DNA from 4 places in the Shewanella sp. JNE2 genome. Region 4 is predicted to be linked to each of the others. Evidence: predicted binding sites of a transcription regulator. Region 4 holds the regulator's gene; each other region holds the start of a gene.
What was found. Region 4 encodes sigma-54, which starts transcription at its own class of promoters, with help from an activator protein. Its sites were predicted from a motif close to GTTGGCACGNNNNTNGNNT; they were not measured.

Region 1 (5,785 bases), 450 kb from region 4:
AAGGTGAAGTGTTGACTTGGAAAGTCATGGTCAGTGTAGGCTCATCAACAGACAGTGGCGGCAGTGCTTCTACATTACCAGCGGCACAGACAGTATCAGAGATTTTCAGTTCGCCTAAACCCGTAATCGCCACGATATCGCCAGCATTAGCGACCTCAACCTCAGTACGGTCAAGGCCCATGTAACCTAATACTTGGCCCATTTTACCGTTACGCGTCTTACCATCGGCACCGATGATAGTCACTTGTTGGTTAGTTTTGATGCTACCACGATTGATACGGCCCACACCGATCACACCTACATAAGAGTTGTAATCGAGCTGTGAAATTTGCATCTGGAACGCGCCATCGGCGTCAGCATCAGGGAAAGAGACTTTTTCAACGATAGTTTGGAACAGTGGCGTCATATCTTCACTGACGACATCTGGATCTAAAGTTGCAAAACCGTTTAACGCTGAAGCGTAAACGATTGGGAAATCTAATTGTTCGTCGGTCGCACCTAAGTTGTCGAACAGGTCGAACACTTGGTCGATAACCCAATCAGGGCGAGCACCTGGACGGTCAATTTTGTTGATAACAACGATTGGCTTTAGGCCTTGGGCGAACGCTTTTTTGGTTACGAAGCGAGTCTGTGGCATTGGACCATCAACGGCATCAACCAGCAATAATACTGAGTCAACCATAGACAGAACACGCTCAACCTCACCACCGAAGTCGGCGTGGCCTGGGGTATCAACGATGTTGATACGATAATCGTTCCACTTGATGGCAGTATTCTTTGCCAGAATCGTGATTCCACGTTCCTTCTCAAGATCGTTGGAGTCCATCACCCGCTCAGTAGCTTCTCCCCGGGTTGCAAGGGTTCCTGATTGCGACAGCAACTTGTCTACCAGGGTCGTTTTGCCATGGTCAACGTGTGCAATAATGGCGATGTTACGTAAATTCTCTAGCACGGATAAACCTCTTACCATCAAACAAAAATAGGGGATATTACAATATTCGTTACAGCAATCTACGTTGAGTCGCCATAAAAAAGCGTGCCATTCTACTCCAGAGCGGCCTTGGCGCACAGGATTATTTTTGAACACTTATAAAACAATACACCTTGGCAAAGGGCTTCTCGTTTGGCAACACACTAAGCCGAATAGTCTAGTCGCACCGTAAAAGCGCAAATAAATGGCCGTTTTTGGCAAATACTCATAAGTTAAACAGCTGAATTCACTATTCTTCATCTTATGGCGCGCTCACAAGAGTACGCATTTCCATCGCAATATCCAGATACTGTCACACACTATTCCCAAAGATTTTGGAATGCTAAATCCGCAATGGCAGGGTATAGACAACAGATGAGTACACAGGTTAAATACACCGCATCTTTACAACTCGCCTTCCACAACATTTCATCTAAACGCTACTGGCTCATAAGCCATAAACTTATTTCGCTCTAGAGAACGAAGCTAGTGCTAATAACATGATCTTAAACACCTATTATAATTTTGCACACGGCTATGATTAGAACCTTAGCCTGTTACTTTCACATTATTTTATGACATTAATATGGCCAAAAAATAATCTCACAATAGGATTAGAATTAGCGCCCTGTTCTCTGTATGTTATGTGTAAGACCTATCATGCACACTGTCATAAAAGTAAATCTTGTTGTGTTGAGTCGTATTATTGAATGAGTCACTTAGATTCTAACCCGTGTCAGTAACATGCAAAAAAACGACAGTGCCGTTAGCATTAGGGCGTATTGCCACTGCGCACCAAAATAGATTTATGCACCAAAATGCCACACGCAAACGCACCATCATAGTGCATTTGTAAAATCAATTTAGTGCAATGTTTTTTATAGCCATTAATTATCAACACGTTACATTGTTGGCATGGATATCGCTATATAGCTCGTAAGTTTGGCTCAGTAATATACACTTGAGTTAAAAGATTATAAGAAGGGTCATCCCTTTACCCTACCGGAGGCTTGAGAATGTCAGTTAAATCAGTTTTAAAGCAACTTGAAGAATTAGAAGTTAAGTTTGTTGATTTACGTTTTACCGACACCAAAGGTAAAGAGCAGCATGTATCTATTCCTACTCATCAAGTAGATGCTGACTTCTTCGAAGACGGTAAAATGTTTGACGGCTCTTCAATTGCAGGCTGGAAAGGCATTAACGAATCAGACATGGTACTGATGCCAGATCCAACCACTTTTGTACTGGATCCCTTCACCGAAGAAACCACAGCCTTGATCCGCTGTGACATTCTAGAGCCAGGCACAATGACAGGTTACGACCGTGATCCACGTTCTATCGCTAAAAAAGCGGAAGAATACCTACGCTCTACCGGTATCGCTGACACTGTATTGATTGGCCCAGAACCAGAATTCTTCCTCTTTGACGATGTCCGTTTCGGTACTGACATGTCAGGTTGTTTCGTTAAGATCGACGCTAAAGAAGCGGCTTGGAACTCAGGTACAAGCTACGAAGGTGGCAACACAGGTCACCGTCCATTCGTTAAAGGCGGTTATTTCCCAGTTGCACCTGTTGACTCATCACAGGACTTACGTAGCGCTATGTGTTTAGTGCTTGAAGAAATGGGCCAAGTGGTTGAAGCGCATCACCACGAAGTGGCAACTGCGGGTCAAAACGAAATCGCCACTCGCTTCAACACACTGACTAAGAAAGCGGACGAAATCCAAATTCTGAAGTACGTAGTTCACAACATGGCACACGCCTACGGCAAGACTGCGACTTTCATGCCTAAGCCAATCGTTGGCGACAACGGTAGTGGCATGCACGTTCACCAATCTTTATCTAAAGATGGCGTTAACCTGTTCGCAGGTGACAAATACGCTGGTCTGAGTGAAACCGCTCTGTACTACATTGGCGGTATCATCAAGCACGCTCGCGCGCTGAACGCTTTCACTAACCCGAGCACTAACTCTTACAAGCGTTTAGTGCCACATTTTGAAGCACCTGTTATGTTGGCTTACTCTGCCCGTAACCGCTCTGCATCAATCCGAATTCCAGTGGTACCAAGCCCTAAAGGCCGCCGTATCGAAGCACGCTTCCCAGATCCACATGCAAACCCATACTTAGGTTTTGCTGCACTGCTGATGGCAGGTCTTGACGGTATCCAAAACAAGATCCACCCAGGCGAAGCGATGGACAAAGACTTGTACGATCTGCCAGCCGAAGAAGCGGCTGAAATCCCACAAGTGGCCACTTCATTAGAAAACGCCCTTGAAAACCTGCAAGCAGACCATGAGTTCTTAACCCGTGGCGGCGTATTCAGCGAAGATTTTATCCAGTCTTACATTGCACTGAAAACTGCTGAAGCTGAGCGTGTAGCACGTACAACTCACCCATTAGAGTTTGAAATGTACTACAGTCTGTAATGGCTAGCGCTATACAACCAGCTCGCTTTATGTAATTGATACAGAAAATATAAAAGCCTCGATAGCAACGCTATCGGGGCTTTTTGTATTTTGAAGGTATATACAACTTTGATTCTGATTCAATCATCGCGTTGTTCTCTAAATAGGCATCATCGCCAACCACTCTTTATCATTCAGAGAAGGCACGCCAGACACCGCGGCAACAGTAGAGATAGATGGTTAAAAAACAATCTAAATTAAACGGGTGTGCGGCATAAAACCACCTATATAGTCGAAAGTTAACTACCGCGCCATTGTTGTTAAGTGTCCACGCTTTATTCAACTAGGCTGGGGATTGTCAGGGGCGAAATCTGACAGTTGGGCAGGTTCGCCTGACTCAAATGACGCAAATGGTACGCCATCTAACACGCGCTCATTTTTAAATACACGGATTTCAGAATCAGGTAACTGCGTCATCAGCAATGACAAGATAGTGTGCATCTTATCCAATGGGCAATGAAGACGAATACTTGCACGTAAGCCCATTGTTCGTACATCCGATTGGCAGGCAATAAATGGACGATTCCGCGTTACCTTAATCAAATGACGATGCCCATTTTTTATAGGACTCTCGTAAGTAGTCTCTACATTTTTAAAACCAGTAAAGAAAAATGCCATCACGGCAAAACTACCTGCACCGACCAAGGCGGCCGGGCCTAAAAAGGCCACCCAGACAATACAAACCACCACTCCAAACCAAGCCAGCCCCCGCACTACCGCGTAGGCGGCATCCGGTATAACGTCATGATAGGTAGTAACTAAACCCTCGGTGGTAAGCCGATAATGGTACTGTTTGTCGGCCAACCAGAGGTAGCGGATAAATGGCGCAAAAATCAGTGCCATGAAAAAAAAACCATACCATTGGTCAGACTCATACCAGTACGCCACCAAGCCAATCAGCACCATTATCCCGCAGGGAATAATGACAACGAGCCACCCCATGGCATACACGGTCGCTACCTTAATATCCCACTCATAGAGGGTGGGCGCCTCGCGAACCCGCTGCTGACGTAGCTTATTGAGCCGGTCTTGCTCCTCTTGGGGTAATTGCAGGAACTCACTGCGCGGCAGGTCTTCATACCGACTGTCGTTCAACGGTTGTGTGTCTTGCTCTGTCGACGCCGACTGCTGCGGCGCTGCTCTCTTATTCATATAGCTATTCCTTTGCTGTACCCACAGACTGCACGGTCATCGTTAACCTACCCACACAGCTCGTACTTAATGTTTTCTCACTCTTGACGATCTTGCCGCTATAAGGCCTGTTAGCATCTTGGTGGCAAAGCTGCCACTGATGACACCGAATCTCACACCAATAACAGGCGCGAAAGAAAGCGTTAGACGGCATGGGTATTCTCAGGGGCAAAATCTGCCAGTTGGGCAGGTTCGCCTGACTCAAATGACGCAAATGGTACGCCATCTAACACGCGCTCATTTTTAAATACACGGATTTCAGAATCAGGTAACTGCGTCATCAGCAATGACAAGATAATGTGCATCTTATCCAATGGGCAATGAAGACGGATACTTGCACGTAAGCCCATTGTTCGTACATCCGATTGGCAGGCAATAAATGGACGATTCCGCGTTACCTTAATCAAATGACGATGCCCATTTTTTATAGGACTCTCATAAGTTGTCTCTATATTTTTAAAACCGGTGAAGAAAAATGCCATCACGGCAAAACCACCCGCGCCGACTAAGACGGCTGGGCCTAAAAAGGCCACCCCGACAATACAAACCACCACCCCAAACCAAGCCAGCCCCCGCACTACCGCGTAGGCGGCATCCGGTATAACGTCATGATAGGTAGTAACTAAACCCTCGGTGGTAAGCCGATAATGGTACTGTTTGTCGGCCAACCAGAGGTAGCGCATAAATGGCCCAAAAATCATCACTATGATGAGAAAATAATACCATTGCTCAAATCCATACCAGTATGTCACCAACCCAACTAGAGCCGTAATCCCGCACGGAATAAGGACCATGATCCACCCAATGCCATACACAGTCGCTACCTTAATATCCCACTCATAGAGGGTGGGCGCCTCGCGAACCCGCTGCTGACGTAGCTTATTGAGCCGGTCTTGCTCCTCTTGGGGTAATTGCAGGAACTCACTGCGCGGCAGATCTTCATACCGACTGTCGTCCAACGGTTGTGTCTCTTGCTCTGTCGACGCCGACTGCTGCGGCGCTACTTTATTGTTCATCCTGTTACCTCTCGGTAGACTCTACTTGTAGCGTGGCCATCGCCAAACAGTAAATCCAGCCATCCATTTTAAATCAGCAACATAATATGCTCTCGGCCTACCCTCAAACGAATATTTACTGAAACAGTTTTAAGGAAAGTAAT
Region 2 (5,785 bases), 2.3 Mb from region 4:
GATATCGTTCAATTCCTGCAAGGCTGCGGGTTGAACTTCTTCAAGGTTAGCAATTCGCATCATTAAGTCTAAGCGAGTATTTTCAGGAAATTGACCAAAAATCTCTGCGGCCTGATCGGGTTCTAAATAAGACAATACAATGGTTTGGATCTGCGGATGCTCATTCTGGATGATTGTCGCCACTTGGCGCGCATCCATCCATTTGAGGGAGTCTAAGCCTTTAGCACCACTGCCCATGATGATTTGTTCAATTAAATTACCCGCTTTGTCTGCACCTAATGCTGCCGTCAGCGCCTTACGAACGAATTCTTCACTGTTAAAACCGATAGAGGAATATTTTTGAATATCATCAAGAAAAAGCTTATGCACACCAACCACTTTCTCTTGGCCAAAATCCTCCATTGCGGCCATGGCCATCCCCACCTTTTGCACTTGTTTGGGCTCTAAGTGCTTGAGGATAGAAGCGGCGTCGGCTTCGCTTAAACTTAAGAGTAAAATTGCCGTCTTCTCGATACCGCTCATGTCCTTCACATTAAAGCTTGAGACTTCAGCGGCTTCTTTTGTTTTATTCTCAGCCATTGTCTTGTAACCAGTTTTTCACGACTTGAGTGGAAAGCTCGGGCTCATTTGCCACAAGCGCACGGATAGCTTTAATCATATCATCATCTTTATGAAGATTAGGGATAAGAATTGAGCCATCATCGGCATAACTGTATTCTGCTTCTTTGGTATTAAGCATACCTAAGGTGTCGGCAGCGTACTGATCTTCAATTTCCGCCAGTTCATTACCGAGTCTTGAATCATCTGGCATATTGACGCTATCTGGGTAAATAAGGCGTTTTAGCATTGGACGAACCACGGCCAATATCAATACTAGGATCACCAAGGCGCCAACACCCAATTTTACCGCACGCCAGAACCACGGCTGTTCCCATAATTCAGGAGCTGGTATGTCTTCCATCAGTTGATCCATAAAAGGAACGGTAACCACTTCCAACACGTCACCACGTTGTGTGCTGAATCCTACCGCACCTTCTAGTAAACGACGAATGTTGGTTAACTCTTGCTCAGTACGGGCAACGCGTGCCACTTGCCCATTTTCATCTGCAGCACCGGGTTTAAAGTCCACAGCAACTGAAACACTAATTCGTCTGACTACCCCAATTTGCTGACGGGTATGGCTAATGGTGGTATCGAGCTCAAAATTTCGTGTTGCTTCACGGTGAGAGTTACCCGCAACCACTTTTTCAGATGCATTCGTTGCATCTTCAGGAATATCTGACTCCATTGGCGGTTGATTTGACAGAGCGCCAGGGATCCCCCCCGTAGTGCCACCGGTAGAGTTATTCTCAACCGTCATTTCACTGCGTAATGCTGGTAAATCAGGATTAAAGCGCTTGGCTGTTTGTTCGACTGCGGTAAAGTCCATGCTAACATCGACTTGGGAAGTAAAGTTATCAGGCCCTAAAATGGGGACTAAAATTGATTCAATTTTTGTGCGATATTCAGCTTCTTTTTGTTGTACTAATTCGAGTTCTCTACGCGCCCTAGCGGAAACGCCATCTTGGCTCCCAGAGTTAAGCAAACGACCATTTGAATCAGTGACGGTAACACGCGATGGTTCTAACCCTTGCACGGCTGAGGCAACAATATCAACAATGGCATCCACCTCTCCTTGGCCTAAACCGCCACGACGGGTATTGATAACCACGGTTGCGCTAGGTTGGGAAGTATTACGGGCAAAGACGTTTTCTTTGGGAAGTGCGAGAATCACTTTTGCGCGACTGACACTTTGTAGCTGCTCAATAGCGCGGGCAAGGTTTTCTTCTTGGCTGTGTTTAAGACGCGCTTGTTCCATCCTTTGGCTGACACCAAAACCACTGTCTTGGGTTAAAAAATCTTTACTTGTAGTGCCACCGTCAATCCCTGCTCGGCTTAACATCAGTTTGACTTCTTGATATTTATCCTCAGGTACTTTAATAACATCAACCTCGATCTGATACTTGATCTTATTCTTATCCAAGACATCGAGTACTTGTACCATTTCCTGAGTTTCCATTTTTCCTAATGGACGATACTCAGGTTCCTGAGCCCATAACATCACAAAAACGGCTAGGGCTAAGCAGATTGCCAACGCAAGGATCATGGTAATTTGGCGCATCATATCGACACCGCCAAGGCTCCCCATCACACCTGACTTATGTTCTTCTTGGACACCTTGGTCTGCTAAATCGGAATTAGACCCGACAATCATTTCTGTGCTCACGATTCGTACCTGCTGATTGGGTTATTCTCGGGCCTAAACAGGCATACTCATTATTTCTTTATAAGCTTCGACAAGTTTATTACGCACTTGTACCGTCGCTTCAAATGCCACACTGGCTTTCTCTCGAGCAATCACAGTATCCGACAAGCTCACTGTCGAGTCACCCATCTCTAATCGCGTTGCCAAGTTTGATGACGTTGATTGTAAGCCGCTGACATTGCCAACAGCCTGCGAGAGTAGCTGACCGAAATCGGCACCACTGGTGTTATTTACCTGCTGCATGATATTCGGAGAGATACCGAAAGACGGTGTTATTTCACCTTTGAGTGACTGCATTTCTTGCAGAAATGTATTTGCGCCTATTTGCATGCTGAGCTCCCAGTCGTCGAATTCTTGACGATCAAAATATCGATAATGAGGAATATGCAAAATAATGGCCAAGTTTAAAACTAGCCATTTAAAATAGACAAATAAGGGATGCTAAAAAGCATTGGAAGATTAACTCACTGTGGAAATCAGCAAGATACAAATGCACCTTAATCCTAAAAGGCATTAAAGTGCATTTGCTAACATGCATTTTTACTGAAGCTAACAGGGTAATTGAATCCCCATATCTCGCATACGAGCCATTTTATATCGTAAGGTTCGAGCACTGATCCCCAGTTTTTCAGCCACAAGTTTTCGGCTACCCTGACACTGGGCTAAGGTTTCTAAAATAATCACATGTTCCTGTGCTTTGAGCTCTTCACCTAACCCTTCTGGCTCAGACGCTGACACTTCAGATTCATCATTTATCAACGCACCCTGCACATCAATAATAATATCATTGGCGGTAATCACAGAACCTGTCCGTAAAATCAAGGCTCTTTGGACAATATTATCTAGCTCTCGCACGTTTCCTGGCCAGCGATGGCTAAGCAAACGCCGGCATGCTTGTTCATCGAATTCAGGTGTAGCGCCGATATTGAGAGCTTTTGCATGCTTAGCCAATAAATGGCGAGCAAGCGGTAAGATATCCGCAGGCCTTTGATTCAGTGCAGGCCATGTTAATGGGAATACATTGATACGGTAATAAAGATCTTCCCTAAATCCACCTGCGGCCACTACCGCTTTTAAATCACGATTTGAGGTCGCCAATACACGAACATCGAGCTTAATCGTCTTACGACCACCTAAGCGCTCAACTTCTCGCTCCTGTAACACCCGTAATAGTTTTGCCTGTAAACCTAAATCCATTTCTGATATTTCATCAAGCAGCAAAGTCCCACCTTGTGCTTGCTCAAACTTACCAGGGCATGCTTGGTAAGCACCGGTAAATGCGCCCTTTTCATATCCGAAGAGAGTTGCTTCAAGCATATTTTCAGGAATAGCTGCACAGTTGATGGCAACAAAGGCTTGTTCGGCGCGGCTGCTATGCTGATGAATATAACGAGCGAGTACTTCTTTACCCGAACCACTGGGTCCCATGATCATCACAGAAGCATCGGATGCTGCAACGCGTTGTGCTAGTGATAACAATGCAAGACTTTTCTCATCTGCAACAATAGGTTTATCCGCGTTAGTTTTTAATGGTAAATAGCGAGATACTTGATTTAACAATACTTCTGGCGCAAAGGGTTTGGCTAAATAGTCAACCGCACCTAATTTAATCGCGCTAACGGCACTGCCAATCGTGGCATAGGCCGTCATCAGTAATACAGGCAGTTTTGGGTGATGTTGTTGCAGGTAATTTAGCAAGCCTAAACCGCCAATTCCCTGCATCTGCACATCACTTATCACTAAATCAAATTGATGTTGTTTTAATGCAAGAATGGCATCTTCACCACAAGCCACATCAATACATTCATACTGCGCAAGTAATAAAGTATCGAGTAAGGCTTCCCTTAATGAGGCATCGTCTTCAACTAAGAGTAACTTGGCTTCAGACATGGGGTTTCTCCAAAGGCAATACAACAGCCGATTTTGCGCGAGGAAAAACTAACGAAACAGTACAGCCCTTATTCGGTAGGCAGCGAAGTTGTATTTCTCCGCCATGATTACGCACAACCGATTGCACAACGGCTAATCCAAGTCCTGTCCCTTGAGCTTTGGTGGTGAAAAAAGGTTCCATCACTTTTTGCTGCATCTTCGCATCTAACCCTTTGCCATTATCAATAACCTCTAGCATTAATTGATCCTTTGACTCTGTGGCAAGGATACGGATCTGACTCGCTCCAGCTTCGAGGCTGTTGATGACAAGGTTATTAATTGCAGAACTTAGCGCGCTTGAATTTGCCAGTAATAATCCACTTGATGTATTAGTAAAGGAAAGTTTGCAACCTTGCTGCTCTGCAATTGGATCACAGTTTCCAATCACACTGACCATCACATCATTCAGGGAAACTAACTCGCCAAGCTCATCTTGACGGCCTTTTGCCATCAACAGCATATCGTTAACTTGTCTTTCCAATTCATTAAGTCTATCAACCAATTTCTGTTGAAACTTAGTCTTGGCAGAGTCTGATAATTTAGGGCTTGCTAAGTTCGAGGCATATAACAAGGCCGCAGAGAGTGGCGTACGGACTTGATGGGCCAATGTCGCCACCATCTTACCTAGTGCAGATAACCGCTGCAGATGTGAAATATTTTTTTGTAAAAGACGAGTTTCAGTCAGATCCGTTAATACGATTAACTGACCCGGCTCTGGAGTTAAAGGAGTAATGGCTAATTTGACTCGACGACCATTACGTAAAGACACTTCATGGCCATCATCTTCTTGAGGTGCAAAAGCACTATGAATCACATCAATCCAACGAGCACCACATAGAGAGTGCTCTAGCAATTCCACCGCGACGGGATTCGCGTCAGTGACAATACCATCACCATTTAAAATCACCACGCCAGAGGGCATCGCTTGTAAAATATGTTCCATTCGATTGGACATATTTGCGGCCTCACGCAGTTGGTTCCATTGTTTGCTAGTGTGCTTAAATGTCTCGATTTGCGCTAGTGGGTGGGCTGACATAGTCACTCCGTCAAAAAATTGCTTATGACGCAGTGACTGCAGATTCTATGCCAAATTAAAATTCAATTTTTACATATAAAATCAATAATATAACTAAAAATGCAAAAGACTATTCTTTTGTCATTCCGTATTTCCGCATTTTTTCAACTAAGGTTGTACGGCGAATCCCTAACATTTCAGCCGCTCGAGCAACAACATTATCCTGCAACTCAAGAGCTTGACGTATCATGTCAATTTCAAGCTCTGCCAACAAATCTTTAAGGTTAACGCCTTCAGGAGGTAGCTCATTTGGAAAACGTGTTTCAGGAATTTCAACGGGTTCTTCACTCGAAAAAATGGACGCTAAGGCATCACGCTCCTGTTGTTCTTCACTCATTTCTACGCAGTATTCGGGCACATCAATATGGCGATATTTAACGGGCAGATCGTTAACATCAACCAAACCACCTGGATATAAAATGGTGAGTCGCTCAACTAAGTTAGATAACTCTCGAACGTTGCCAGACCATGCATGT
Region 3 (5,785 bases), 2.3 Mb from region 4:
CACCCACTAAGTTGACGGCTCTAACTAACTCGTCCAAAGTGGTTCCTGGGCTAAACATAAACATACGGCGATCGCTTTCACTGACACCTATTGTGGTGTCAGCCGTCACAACCGTTTCACCATTAGCCAATGCATTAGGTTGAGATACCTGCGTTGCTTCTGCAATGGTTACGGTTAAACCACCATGGGTTATTGCCGCAGGCAGTAATTTTACGTTTTGTCCGACAACAATCGTTCCTGTACGTGAGTTAACAATCACCTTGGCTGATTCTTCTGCTGGAATAACATCCAAATTTTCGAGGGTTGCAAGAAAGGATACCCGCTGTGAGACATCTCTTGGGGCACTGACTTGTACTGATGTTGCATCTAATGGACGCGCCATATCAGGCCCAAGTAAATCATTAATGGCATCAGCCATTCGTTGAGCGGTTGAAAAATCGGCACGGCGCAGGTTAAACGTCAAATAATCGCCACTTGAAAATGGCGTTGCTACACTACGCTCGACTATTGCACCATTTGGAATACGGCCTACTGTAGGCGTATTTTGAATAACTTTAGAACCATCCAAACCTTCTGCACTAAAACCACTCACCACTAAACTCCCTTGGGCAATGGCGTATACATTACCATCGACCCCTTTGAGAAACGTTTGCAATAGCGTGCCACCACGCAAACTTTTAGCCTCACCTAAACTCGACACAGTAACGTCTAATTCTTGCCCTGGTTTTATAAACGCTGGCATATCAGCGTGCACAGCCACTACAGCTACGTTTTTGATTTTAGGTCTAAAATTATCAGGTAAATTGATCCCGAAATTTTTTAGCATCGTTGTGAAGGTTTGCTCGGTGTAATTGGTTTTCTCACCAGTACCAGGCAAACCAACGACCAAACCATAACCAATTAATTGGTTACTGCGAACACCTTGAACATTGGCAATATCTTTGATTCTCTCTGCCTGACTAGGTAGAGAGAATATCAGTATGGCAAGTGCGATAATCCGTTTAAATCTCATGATTTGACTCCTCAGAAAGGCCACCAATCGCTCATAAAGAACTGGCTCAACCAACCGACTTTTTGAGCATCTGCAAAGGTGCCTGTGCCACTGTATTGGATACGGGCATTAGCCATACGTGTTGAATCTATTGTGTTATCAGGCTTGATGTCCTGTGAACGGACAATACCTGTAACGCGAATAAACTCATCACCATTATTAATAGAAATCCACTTCTCACCACGCACTACTAAGTTACCGTTATTAAGTACTTGCATGATATTGGCGGAGATACTGCCATCAAGGCTGTTACTTTGATCAGCATCGGACTCGCGTTTAGTATTCATACTGTCTTTGTAACGCAAATCTAAAGGTACGCCGGCGACAGAGATATTGCTTCCAGCGGCATAGATAGGATCTAAACTCATATCAGATCCTTTCTTGATCTGATTGCCCGCACTCTTTTTCGCCTGAGTCGCTTCCTTTAAGACGATGGTGATAATGTCACCCACTTTGTGGGCTCGAATATCAGAATACAAACTCGCCGCTTGACTATCCTGATAAATAGAGCCCGTTGCGGCAATTTTTGTCGGGGGAGCTTCTGGATAAACGGGTGCATAAAAAGGATCGTCAGCAATCGGCTTTTTTTGTGTCGAGCTGCAAGCACTCAGCAGAAGGGCTGCGGCCAATATGAAATATCTAGCCATGATATGTGCCTCTATAGGTTCTGATTCACATACGCCAACATTTGATCTACCGCTGAAATCACTTTGGAGTTCATCTCATAGATACGCTGGCTTTCGATAAGATTAACAAGCTCTTCAGTCACATTGACGTTGGAGGTTTCTAGTGCTCCCTGCCGAATAGCTCCCATCCCATCCAATGAAGCGGTGCCTTGAATAGGCGTACCACTCGCCCCGGTTTCTGTGTATAGGTTTTGGCCCATAGGATCGAGACCTGATGGGTTAATAAAATCCGTCATACTGAGCTGACCAACCACTTGGTTTTCGGCGGCTCCTGCCGTTTTTACTGACACTTCACCTTCTGCAGAAACGGTAATACTGGTTGCATCTTCAGGAATCGTAATCGCAGGTTGCAGTACATAACCTGATCCTGGCGTTACAATTTGCCCTGTATCATCTAATGTAAATTGACCATTACGGGTATAGGCAGTGGTACCGTCGGGTAGCTGTATCTCAAAAAAACCAGGTCCCTCAATCATCAAATCCAATGAGTTATCCGTTGTTAACATATTGCCTTGGGTAAACATTTTTTGTGTGGCGACCACTTTTGTACCCGCACCAATGTTTAATCCATTGGGTAACTTAGTGTTTGATGCACTAATCCCTCCCGCTTGGTTAACAGTTTGATATAACAAATCTTCAAATACCGCTCGACTCTTCTTGTAACCAACAGTACTGGCGTTGGCAACGTTGTTTGAGATCACCGCAATATCTGTTTGCTGCGCGTCTAAGCCAGTTTTACTAATCCATAACGCCGGATGCATAATCTATCTCCTAACTAATACGCATTAATGAAGATGAAGCACGGTCAATTTCTTCCGCGGTTTTCATCATCTTGACTTGCATTTCAAACTGACGTTGTAATTCAATCAAAGACACCATCTCATCGACTGGATTGACGTTACTGCCTTCTACTGCACCACTTTCCACGGCGACATTAGGGTCTGCTGGAGCATCGTTACCTGACACAAGTCTGAATAAACCATCTTCGCCACGCATCATCTGGGCATTACCAGGATTGACCAGTTTAAGTCTGCCAACCTCTTCGATAACCTCTGCGGTAGCACCTTGAGGACGAACAGAAATAATCCCATCCTGGGAAATAGTCACTTTATCTATGGGTAACGGCAGTACAATTGGCCCGGCATCTCCCATCACCGGATTACCTCGGTCGTTATGCAAGAGACCTGTCGCATCAAAACTCAAGCTGCCAGAGCGGGTATAAGCCTCTGCCCCATCTTTTGCCTGCACAGCAAACCAACCATCGCCCTTAATGGCAACGTCAAGATCTCGTCCTGTCGTCTTAATTGGGCCTGAACGAAAATTAGCAGACGGAGTTTCGATCATGGCAAACACCCGTGTTGGTAATCCTTCTCCAAAGGCTTGCATTGATCTTGCCTGCGCCATATCAGACTTAAAGCCATCGGTATTCGCATTGGCTAAGTTATTGCCTCGTAAGGCCAACTCATGCATATTTTGCTTAGCCCCACTCATGGAGATATATAGGAATTTGTCCACAGACTGCTCCGTCAAATTTTCTACCTGACAATAGCAAAGCAAGCATCATGCCAACAAAATAAGCATCTAACTTATTGATTAACTGAGAATAGGAGAAAGAATAGCGAAGGAGTACAGTAAAGAGGCTAAGTGTTGCCGCAGGCGGCAACACTTAAAATAAGGTCAAAACTAGCGGATCTGCAGCACGGTTTGTTGCAAGGTGTTATTAACTTCCAAAGTACGTGAGTTCGCTTGGAAGTTACGCTGCGCAGAAATCAAATCCACCAACTCGGTCGTCAAATCAATATTCGATTGCTCTAACGCAGAAGAACTGAGACTACCAAATGTGCCACTATTTGCTTCACCCGCTAATGCGGGACCCGAATTTAGACTCGCCTTCCAAGAGGTATTACCCACTTGAGTCAATCCTTGTTCATTAGCAAAACGCACCAAAGCAACACGCGCTAAAGGCACGGTCGAACCATTTGAGTAGCTAGCGGTGATTAAACCATCAGCACCAATTTCAACATTGGTTAAACGGCCCACAGTCGTACCATCTTGGGTCAATTCAGTGGCAGCAAAGGGAGCCGAATACTGGGTCGGTGCATTAAATTTTACTGTCAAACTTTGAGTGCCATCCGCACCTGGGCCTAGAACACCAGCACCACCAACACCAAGTGTTTCTGTGGTTACGATGGCTGGATCACTTCCCGTATAAACCCCGACAGAGTTAAACTTCAATACCGATCCACGCCATCCACCAGCCGTTTCCGCTGTACCGGTTGAGTCAGGAACCCCATCACCATCTGTATCAGTTTGGTAAGTACCAGCAGCGCCAGCGACATCAACTTGTTTACCATCAACAGCATAGTAAGCGACCCAATTGTTTTCGCCGTTGTGCGCCCCATTAGTGGGCTTAACAAAATAAGTGGTCATGATATGTGGCTCACCCAATGAGTCATAAATCGTCATTGAGGTGACACTGGTATACGTTTTAGGATCTGTCGGATCGAACGCAGCGGGATCGAGTGACCCCTCTTTAGCATTTAAATTCATCTGAAAACTGACATTCTCAGTCTTTACTGGGCTACCTGCGGTATCGGGGATTTGAACAGGTTTAGCAGTCGTTAAACTGACAGACGTTGAGTTCCCTTCTTTATCAACGGGAAAGGTTTGCAAGTAGTTACCAGATGAGTCAACCATATAGTTACTCGCATCAACTTTAAATGCACCAGCCCGAGTATAGGAAAAATCTAATGTGCCAAGCTCTGAAGATGTGACAAAAAAACCACCACCTTTAATCGCCAAATCCAGAGAGTTATTCGTTAACTGTAAACTTCCTTGATGGAATTGCTGAGCCACTTGACTCGTTGCAACACCGCCACCAACGGCCGTTTTAGAATTAGAGAAAATTGAATTAGCGTACACATCCGCAAATTCGGCACGTGACTCTTTAAAACCAATAGTATTTGCGTTAGCAATGTTGTTCGCAGTCGTATTTAAATCTTTCTGCGCCGCCGAAATGCCACTCAATGCAATGTTAAACGACATAATTCACCTCTACATTTGACTCAATTCAATTGTGGACGAGTAGCGTCCATTTTAGATACTGGCAATATTAAGTTTCGGACACTGACAACACATCAGAAAGTTTAAAGGCCATACCACCACGTAGGTTTAAAATTGCACCAGTACTTGCGGTACCTAAAGAAACGCTACTGACATGTGCATAGGTGGATACAGCTAACTGTTGGGATTTACCGTCAACTAACCCACTGGCTTTAATCGAATAGTTACCTGTGACAACAGGCTGACCATTCTTATCTAATCCATCCCAATTGACGTCGATATTACCGCCTTTACTACCATCAACATTAAATGTGGTAATCACTTGTCCTTTTTCATCCTCAACCCGCACATTGATCACTGGAATTTTTTCCGTTGTACTAATCACCCCTTTCATCGAAGGATTTTCACTAGAAACGTATCCAGTATCAGTGGGAAGTAGCACTTTTCGTCCGACAAGCCCCGATGCTTGTAACGCTTGGCTCGATGTCATTACGCTATTTAGATTAACAATTTCTTTATTAAGCTTAGAGATGCCATCTACCGTAGAGAAAGAAGCCATTTGAGCAATCATCTGGTCATTATCCACAGGCTTAAATGGATCTTGCATGGATAATTGTTGACTTAATAACGAGAAAAAATCTTCTTGTGTCAACTGCTGACTTTTCGCTTCAGGCACGATTGACTCTGTTGGTAAACGAAGACTATCCAAAAAAGGATTTCCCGTTGTCGAGTTCGTTGTTACAGCACCTGATTGACTCTTAGTTTGAGTCGTTTGCGTTGACGCTTGATTAACTTGATTAATGAGGCTCACAGCTTACCTCCTAAATAACCCATGTTATTTACCCATCCCAAGTGTTTGTTGCAGCATTGATTTTGCGGCTTCAGCGACTTGAACATTCATTTGATATGAGCGAGAGGCAGAAATCATATCTGCCATTTCTTCCATGACATTTACATTCGGTTTATAAATAAAGCCATCGGCATC
Region 4 (5,785 bases):
CTGATCAGCGGATCTTTCAACTCTTCACTCAGTTCGTCAAGAATCGCCCCTAATTGTTCCTGATCAATTAATTGCCATAGGACTTGCCTTGCCTTTGGTGGTGAAGATTCGAGGATTAACGCGATATCCGATGCCGCCATATTCTGTAGCATTTGCCGCACATGGACAAACATACCGCTGCTAAGGGCTTTGCTGAGCTGGTCGAGGCGATGTCCGACTTGATGACTATCTGAAGCTTCTACGGGCATTTGTCCTCCATAATATGGTGAGGGAAACGGATAATTAGCGACTATTTTCACTGAGTGTGAATATAGCCTAGTCAGAGTAATGGGTTTGATCAGCGGACGCAGGGGACATATTGTAATTGAGCGTCACAGGGAACGTCGAGTCACAAATGAGTACCGATTGAGTACCAGTGAACGGTACAACGGGAATAGGTTAAGTGTAACTTTGCTTAAGATCAGCAGGCTTCGTCAAATTTAGCATCGATTAATGCGCAAATAGCATCAAGCGCGAGTTCTGCATCTGGGCCCTCTGCAATTAGCTTGATGGTTTTCCCCATACCCGTTTCAAGCATCAAAAGACCAAGCACACTTGCCGCTGAGGCTTGTTTATCGCCTTGTATTAACGTTATTGTTGCATCAAACTCAGAGGCTAACACCACCAATTTTGTGGCGGCGCGGGCGTGTAAACCGAGCTTATTACAGATGGTAATCTGACGTTCAAGCTTTGGCATGATCTAGCTCTCGATGGCGTACATTGACCTTATGTTTACCATTACTAAATCGCTTCGCTAATTGTTCTGCCACATAAACCGATCTGTGCTGTCCACCTGTGCAACCAATCGCAATGGTTAAATAACTGCGATTATTACGCTCAAGGTGTGGTAACCAGGTTTCTAGTAAGTTTTCTATCTGCCAAATGAACTTGTTTACCAGGGGCTGGCGATTCAAAAACTCAGCCACAGGTTCATCTAGGCCTGTCAGTGGACGCAATGCTAACTCCCAATGGGGGTTAGGTAAAAAGCGCACATCGAACATAAAGTCGGCTTCTGTAGGCATGCCATTTTTAAAGCCAAAGGACTCAAAGTAGATGACTAATTCTTTATCAACGCTACCAAGAAGAATTTGTCTGACTTGATCGCTTAAATCATAGATATTTAAATTTGAAGTATCTATGTAGTGATCTACCAGTTTGGACATAGGTTCGAGCAGTTTGCCTTCAAGTTTAATGGCTTCTTGTAGGGATACTCGACTTTTAGATAACGGGTGCAGGCGGCGCGTTTCACTGTAGCGTTTAAGTAACACTTTATCGCTTGAATTGAGGAAGAAGCTGGTAATCTCCGTCCCTGCTGGCAGGTTAGAAAGCTGCTGAACCAGCACTTTATCTTGCTCTGGCATATTACGAACATCGACACTAATGGCGACAAGATCGTTACTGCCTTTGAGTTGCTCAAGCAAACTGCCTATTAGTGGCAAGGGAAGGTTATCGACACAGTAATAGCCGAGATCTTCAAGCACCCTAAGTGCGACAGATTTGCCTGAGCCAGAGCGGCCTGACACTATGACCAGTTTCATCCAGTGATTACCTGATAGAGTTCCGTTTCATCATGCGTCTTACGCAGTTGTTTTAATATTTGTTTATCACTTAGCTTTTCTGCCATGCACGACAACGTGCTTAGGTGCTGTTGGCATTGATCCGCCGGCACAAGCAGTGCAAACAAAATATCAACAGGTTGCTTATCGATAGCGTCAAAAGCTATCGGTTCCTCACATTTTACGAGTATTGCAATGGGTTGTGTAATATCGGTTAATCGACCATGTGGAATGGCGATACCGTTACCTATACCTGTGCTCCCCATCTTTTCGCGCGCCACAAGGCTTTCGAAGATCTCTTGAGATGAGAGGGTGGGGTACTGGGCAGCGGCTAAGTCACTGATGAGTTCCAGTACCTTTTTTTTACTGCCCGGAGTGGCGCAGGTAGTGCACTCCGGCCTCAGTATGGTACAAAGTTCCATTATTAGTGTTTTGTTAACTTCTCTTTGTGTTTAATAACCTGACGATCAAGTTTATCGATCAGGACGTCTATGGCAGCATACATGTCAGTATGCTCTGAAGTTGCAAAAACTTCACCACCGGTGAGGTTGATTCGCGCTTCGGCAATCTGTTGCATTTTCTCAACATTGAGCACAACGTGCACATTATGGATCTGTTCGAAATGGCGTTCAAGTTTTGAAAATTTTTCCTCTACATATGCCCGTAACGATTCAGTAATCTCGATATGGTGTCCAATGAGCTTTATTTGCATAGAAACGTCCTCCGATATCCATAGTAGGCTATAAACTTTTACGCTGATTGGAAGGGGGAATAAGCATTGCTTCTCGATACTTCGCAATGGTTCTGCGCGCAACATTTATTCCCTGTTCTGCCAGAAGTTGTGCCATCTTGCTGTCGCTTAATGGTTTTTTCTGGTTTTCCGCGGCAACCAGTTTTTTAATAAAGGCTCTGATTGCTGTGGATGAGCACTCACCGCCATCGTCAGTCCCGACATGGCTTGAGAAGAAGTATTTTAGTTCAAAAAGTCCCTTAGGGGTATGTATGTATTTTTGAGTTGTGACCCGTGAGATGGTGGACTCATGCATTTCAACCGCTTCGGCTATATCGTTAAGTACCATAGGTTTCATAGCTTCTTCACCGTACTCAAAGAAGCCTTGTTGGTATTGAACGATACAATTGGCCACTTTGAGTAAGGTGTCGTTACGACTTTCTAAGCTCTTGATAAACCATTTGGCTTCCTGCAGATGGCCACGAATAAATTGGCTGTCTGCTTGGCTTTTTGTGCTGCGAGCCATGGCGGCATATTGCTGGTTTACATTGATTTTGGGCATGCAATCTGGGTTGAGTTCTACCACCCAACGGCCATTTTTCTTCGATACCGACACATCTGGGATCACATATTCTTCATCCATCGGTGTGATCAACAAACCTGGGCGAGGGTTCAGCGTTTGTATCAGTGCGATACCATCCCGAAGTTCATCTTCTTTCAGTTTGGTTTTACGCATTAACAGCCTAAAATCGCGAGCAGCGATCAGATCTAAATGATCTTTGATCAACATGCGGGCATTTTCGAGATGTGGTGTGTCCGGCGAAAAATGGGATAGCTGGATCAGTAAACATTCGCTGAGATCTCTTGCTGCAACACCAACAGGATCAAAGTGTTGGATACGTTTAAGTACAGCTTCGACTTCGTCTAACTCAATCTCATGATTTCCCATCGCTTCGAGAATATCTTCAGTACTTTGGGTGAGATAGCCCTGATCATCAATGGCATCAATAATGGCAGTGGCAATGGCAAGATCGGTTTCAGAGAAGGGGGTGAGGTTTTTTTGCCATTCTAAATGTTCATGCAGGCCCTCGCTGGTTTCCCCCTGAAAGGGCATATCGTCTTCTCTACTGCCACCCGAACCTGAGTTGGGTGAGGCGGTAAATACTTCATCCCAAGTGGTATCCATGGGCAGTTCATCTGGCATAGATTCTTTGGTCAAGGATTCTGCGGTATCAACAGTGGAGCTATCTTGTTCGGGGGGCAGTGGGCTTGATTCGCTGAAATCGGTGTCTGATAAATTCTGGTTGCGTTCTGTAGGTGCGTCAAATTGCTCATCTTCCAGCTCAAGAAGAGGATTAGAGTCTAAGGCTTGCTGGATCTCTTGTTGTAATTCCAATGACGAGAGCTGCAACAGACGAATCGCCTGTTGTAACTGTGGCGTCATGGTTAACTGTTGGCCCAGTTTGAGCTGGAGTGACGCTTTCATGTTACCGCTGATCCCTACGTTATTATTTTTGAATGAGGCCGCTTGTTATCAGTGAGTGGAGTCTAGTCGCGATAATTTTAGGCTATAGACTCCGCTGGAGTAACTATAGCCTGAATTGTTCACCTAAGTACACAGCCCTAACTTGCTGATTGTCTAAGATCTCTGCAGGAGTTCCCTCGGCAATCAGGTTTCCATGACTTACTATGTAGGCATGTTCACATACGTCTAATGTTTCTCGGACATTGTGGTCTGTGATAAGTACGCCTAAGCCACGACTCTTAAGTTGTTCGATAATTTTTTTGATATCGATGACGGAAATCGGATCAACGCCCGCAAAAGGCTCGTCGAGTAGAATAAACTTTGGATTGGCCGCGAGGGCGCGGGCAATTTCAACTCGGCGACGTTCACCCCCCGAAAGGGACATACCTTGGCTATCGCGAATATGGGTAATATGGAACTCTTCGAGTAGGTGTTCCAGTTCTTCTTCGCGTTCTTCGTCTTTTAGCTCTTTACGGGTTTGTAATACCGCCATGATATTGTCGTGAACGGTCAGCTTACGGAAGATACTGGCTTCTTGTGGTAAGTAACCAATTCCTTTGCGGGCGCGAAGATGCATAGGGTCTGCAGTTAAATCATCATTGTCGATAAAAATATGGCCTTTATCGCTTTTTACTAACCCAACCACCATGTAAAAGGTCGTGGTTTTACCTGCACCATTTGGGCCGAGTAAGCCAACAATTTGGCCGGTTTTGACTGTCAGACTGACGTCTTTAACAACTTGGCGGTTTTTGTAGCTCTTCGCGAGATTTTGTGCTCTTAGGGTGATTTGGGTCATTGAGAATCCTGCTCTTTCACAGGTTTATCTGCGGGTGTTTGGGTTTTGAGATCATCCTGATAGTTTTCAGGTTGGATGATAGTGATCACGCGATCATCACCACTCCCTGTGCTTTCTGCGATCAGTTTTTGTTGAATGATGTTGTAACGAATGAGGTTACCTGTCACTTGACTGCCCGCTTGATCGAGGGAGGCCGAACCTGTCAGTGTTAATGTTCTTGTCGCCATTTCATAGCGAATTTCTTTAGCACTGGCGGAAGCAGGGCGACCATCATCTAATATTTGGGTGTAAGTCGCGGGGTTGCCCGTTGCAACTAAGATTTTGCTGGTTTCACCATCGGCAGAAAAGGCGCGAAGCTGGGCCGCTTGGATTTTGATTGAACCCTGTGTGACTTCTACTGGGCCAAAGAAGATGATTTGGTTGTTTTTGATATCTGCGGTTTGGCTAACGGCTTTAATTTTAACTTCTTGCTGCAGATCTGCGACTTTTGCATAAACGCTCATGCTCATTATCAGCATTAAGCTGGCAAGTAATATCTTATTTTGCTTCATAGGTTCCTACTACCTGACTGGTCAATTGGACTTCCTGCGCGTTCAGGTCCGCATAAAGGCCTTGCCCTTGGATATTAAAATCTTTCCCTGTGACGTAAATGATACGGTCAGAGGTCATTATCATAGTGTTTAGATCAAGTTCTAAAAAACTAGTCGATAAGGTTTGTATCGGCTCTTCAGGGCTAATGGCATCGATAATAACATTATTTTCTAATACAACCTTGCCTGTTTCTTTGTTGAGTTGTCCTTGATCCGCTCTGATCTGCCATTGTGCTTTGCCTTGGTCAGGATAAACAAGATATACAGGTTGAGTGAAATAGGTTTGGCTTTTTAGTTCATAGTGTTCCATGTGCTTGGCGGTGACACGGCTATTCACTTGACCTTGTTCATTAAATTCAATGCTACGCAGATCTTCAATAATGTAATCGGGACTATCTTGGTTATTCAAGCTGCTGTCTGTTTCGTTACCCCGCTTTTGTTGTACTTGCCAGTAGAGAATGAGGGCAGTACCAAAAAAGGCAATGATAGCGAGGGTCACACGACTCATATACTCATCCCGTGGGCCGAAGTGAACTTATTTTGGCTTAA

Region 1: the regulator sigma-54 is predicted to act here: its motif matches at 1,880-1,898, upstream of glnA (glutamate--ammonia ligase).
Region 2: the regulator sigma-54 is predicted to act here: its motif matches at 2,690-2,708, upstream of fliE (flagellar hook-basal body complex protein FliE).
Region 3: the regulator sigma-54 is predicted to act here: its motif matches at 3,289-3,307, upstream of flgF (flagellar basal-body rod protein FlgF).

Annotation. Positions count from the first base shown of each region.
Region 1 is NZ_CP096169.1:275,483-281,267, reverse strand. Features, by position in the region: gene typA (translational GTPase TypA) at 1-952, opposite strand, end outside; gene glnA (glutamate--ammonia ligase) at 1,987-3,396, shown strand; gene MZ182_RS01335 (hypothetical protein) at 3,715-4,587, opposite strand; gene MZ182_RS01330 (hypothetical protein) at 4,770-5,642, opposite strand.
Region 2 is NZ_CP096169.1:3,043,055-3,048,839, forward strand. Features, by position in the region: gene fliG (flagellar motor switch protein FliG) at 1-579, opposite strand, end outside; gene fliF (flagellar basal-body MS-ring/collar protein FliF) at 572-2,254, opposite strand; gene fliE (flagellar hook-basal body complex protein FliE) at 2,300-2,635, opposite strand; gene MZ182_RS13600 (sigma-54-dependent transcriptional regulator) at 2,855-4,195, opposite strand; gene MZ182_RS13605 (sensor histidine kinase) at 4,188-5,270, opposite strand; gene MZ182_RS13610 (sigma-54 dependent transcriptional regulator) at 5,380-5,785, opposite strand, start outside.
Region 3 is NZ_CP096169.1:3,060,768-3,066,552, forward strand. Features, by position in the region: gene MZ182_RS13660 (flagellar basal body P-ring protein FlgI) at 1-1,012, opposite strand, end outside; gene flgH (flagellar basal body L-ring protein FlgH) at 1,024-1,698, opposite strand; gene flgG (flagellar basal-body rod protein FlgG) at 1,710-2,498, opposite strand; gene flgF (flagellar basal-body rod protein FlgF) at 2,509-3,252, opposite strand; gene flgE (flagellar hook protein FlgE) at 3,421-4,782, opposite strand; gene flgD (flagellar hook assembly protein FlgD) at 4,850-5,611, opposite strand; gene flgC (flagellar basal body rod protein FlgC) at 5,636-5,785, opposite strand, start outside.
Region 4 is NZ_CP096169.1:723,664-729,448, forward strand. Features, by position in the region: gene mgtE (magnesium transporter) at 1-248, opposite strand, end outside; gene MZ182_RS03255 (HPr family phosphocarrier protein) at 461-736, opposite strand; gene rapZ (RNase adapter RapZ) at 723-1,577, opposite strand; gene ptsN (PTS IIA-like nitrogen regulatory protein PtsN) at 1,574-2,017, opposite strand; gene hpf (ribosome hibernation promoting factor) at 2,020-2,307, opposite strand; gene MZ182_RS03275 (RNA polymerase factor sigma-54) at 2,336-3,811, opposite strand; gene lptB (LPS export ABC transporter ATP-binding protein) at 3,915-4,646, opposite strand; gene lptA (lipopolysaccharide transport periplasmic protein LptA) at 4,643-5,197, opposite strand; gene lptC (LPS export ABC transporter periplasmic protein LptC) at 5,184-5,744, opposite strand; gene kdsC (3-deoxy-manno-octulosonate-8-phosphatase KdsC) at 5,741-5,785, opposite strand, start outside.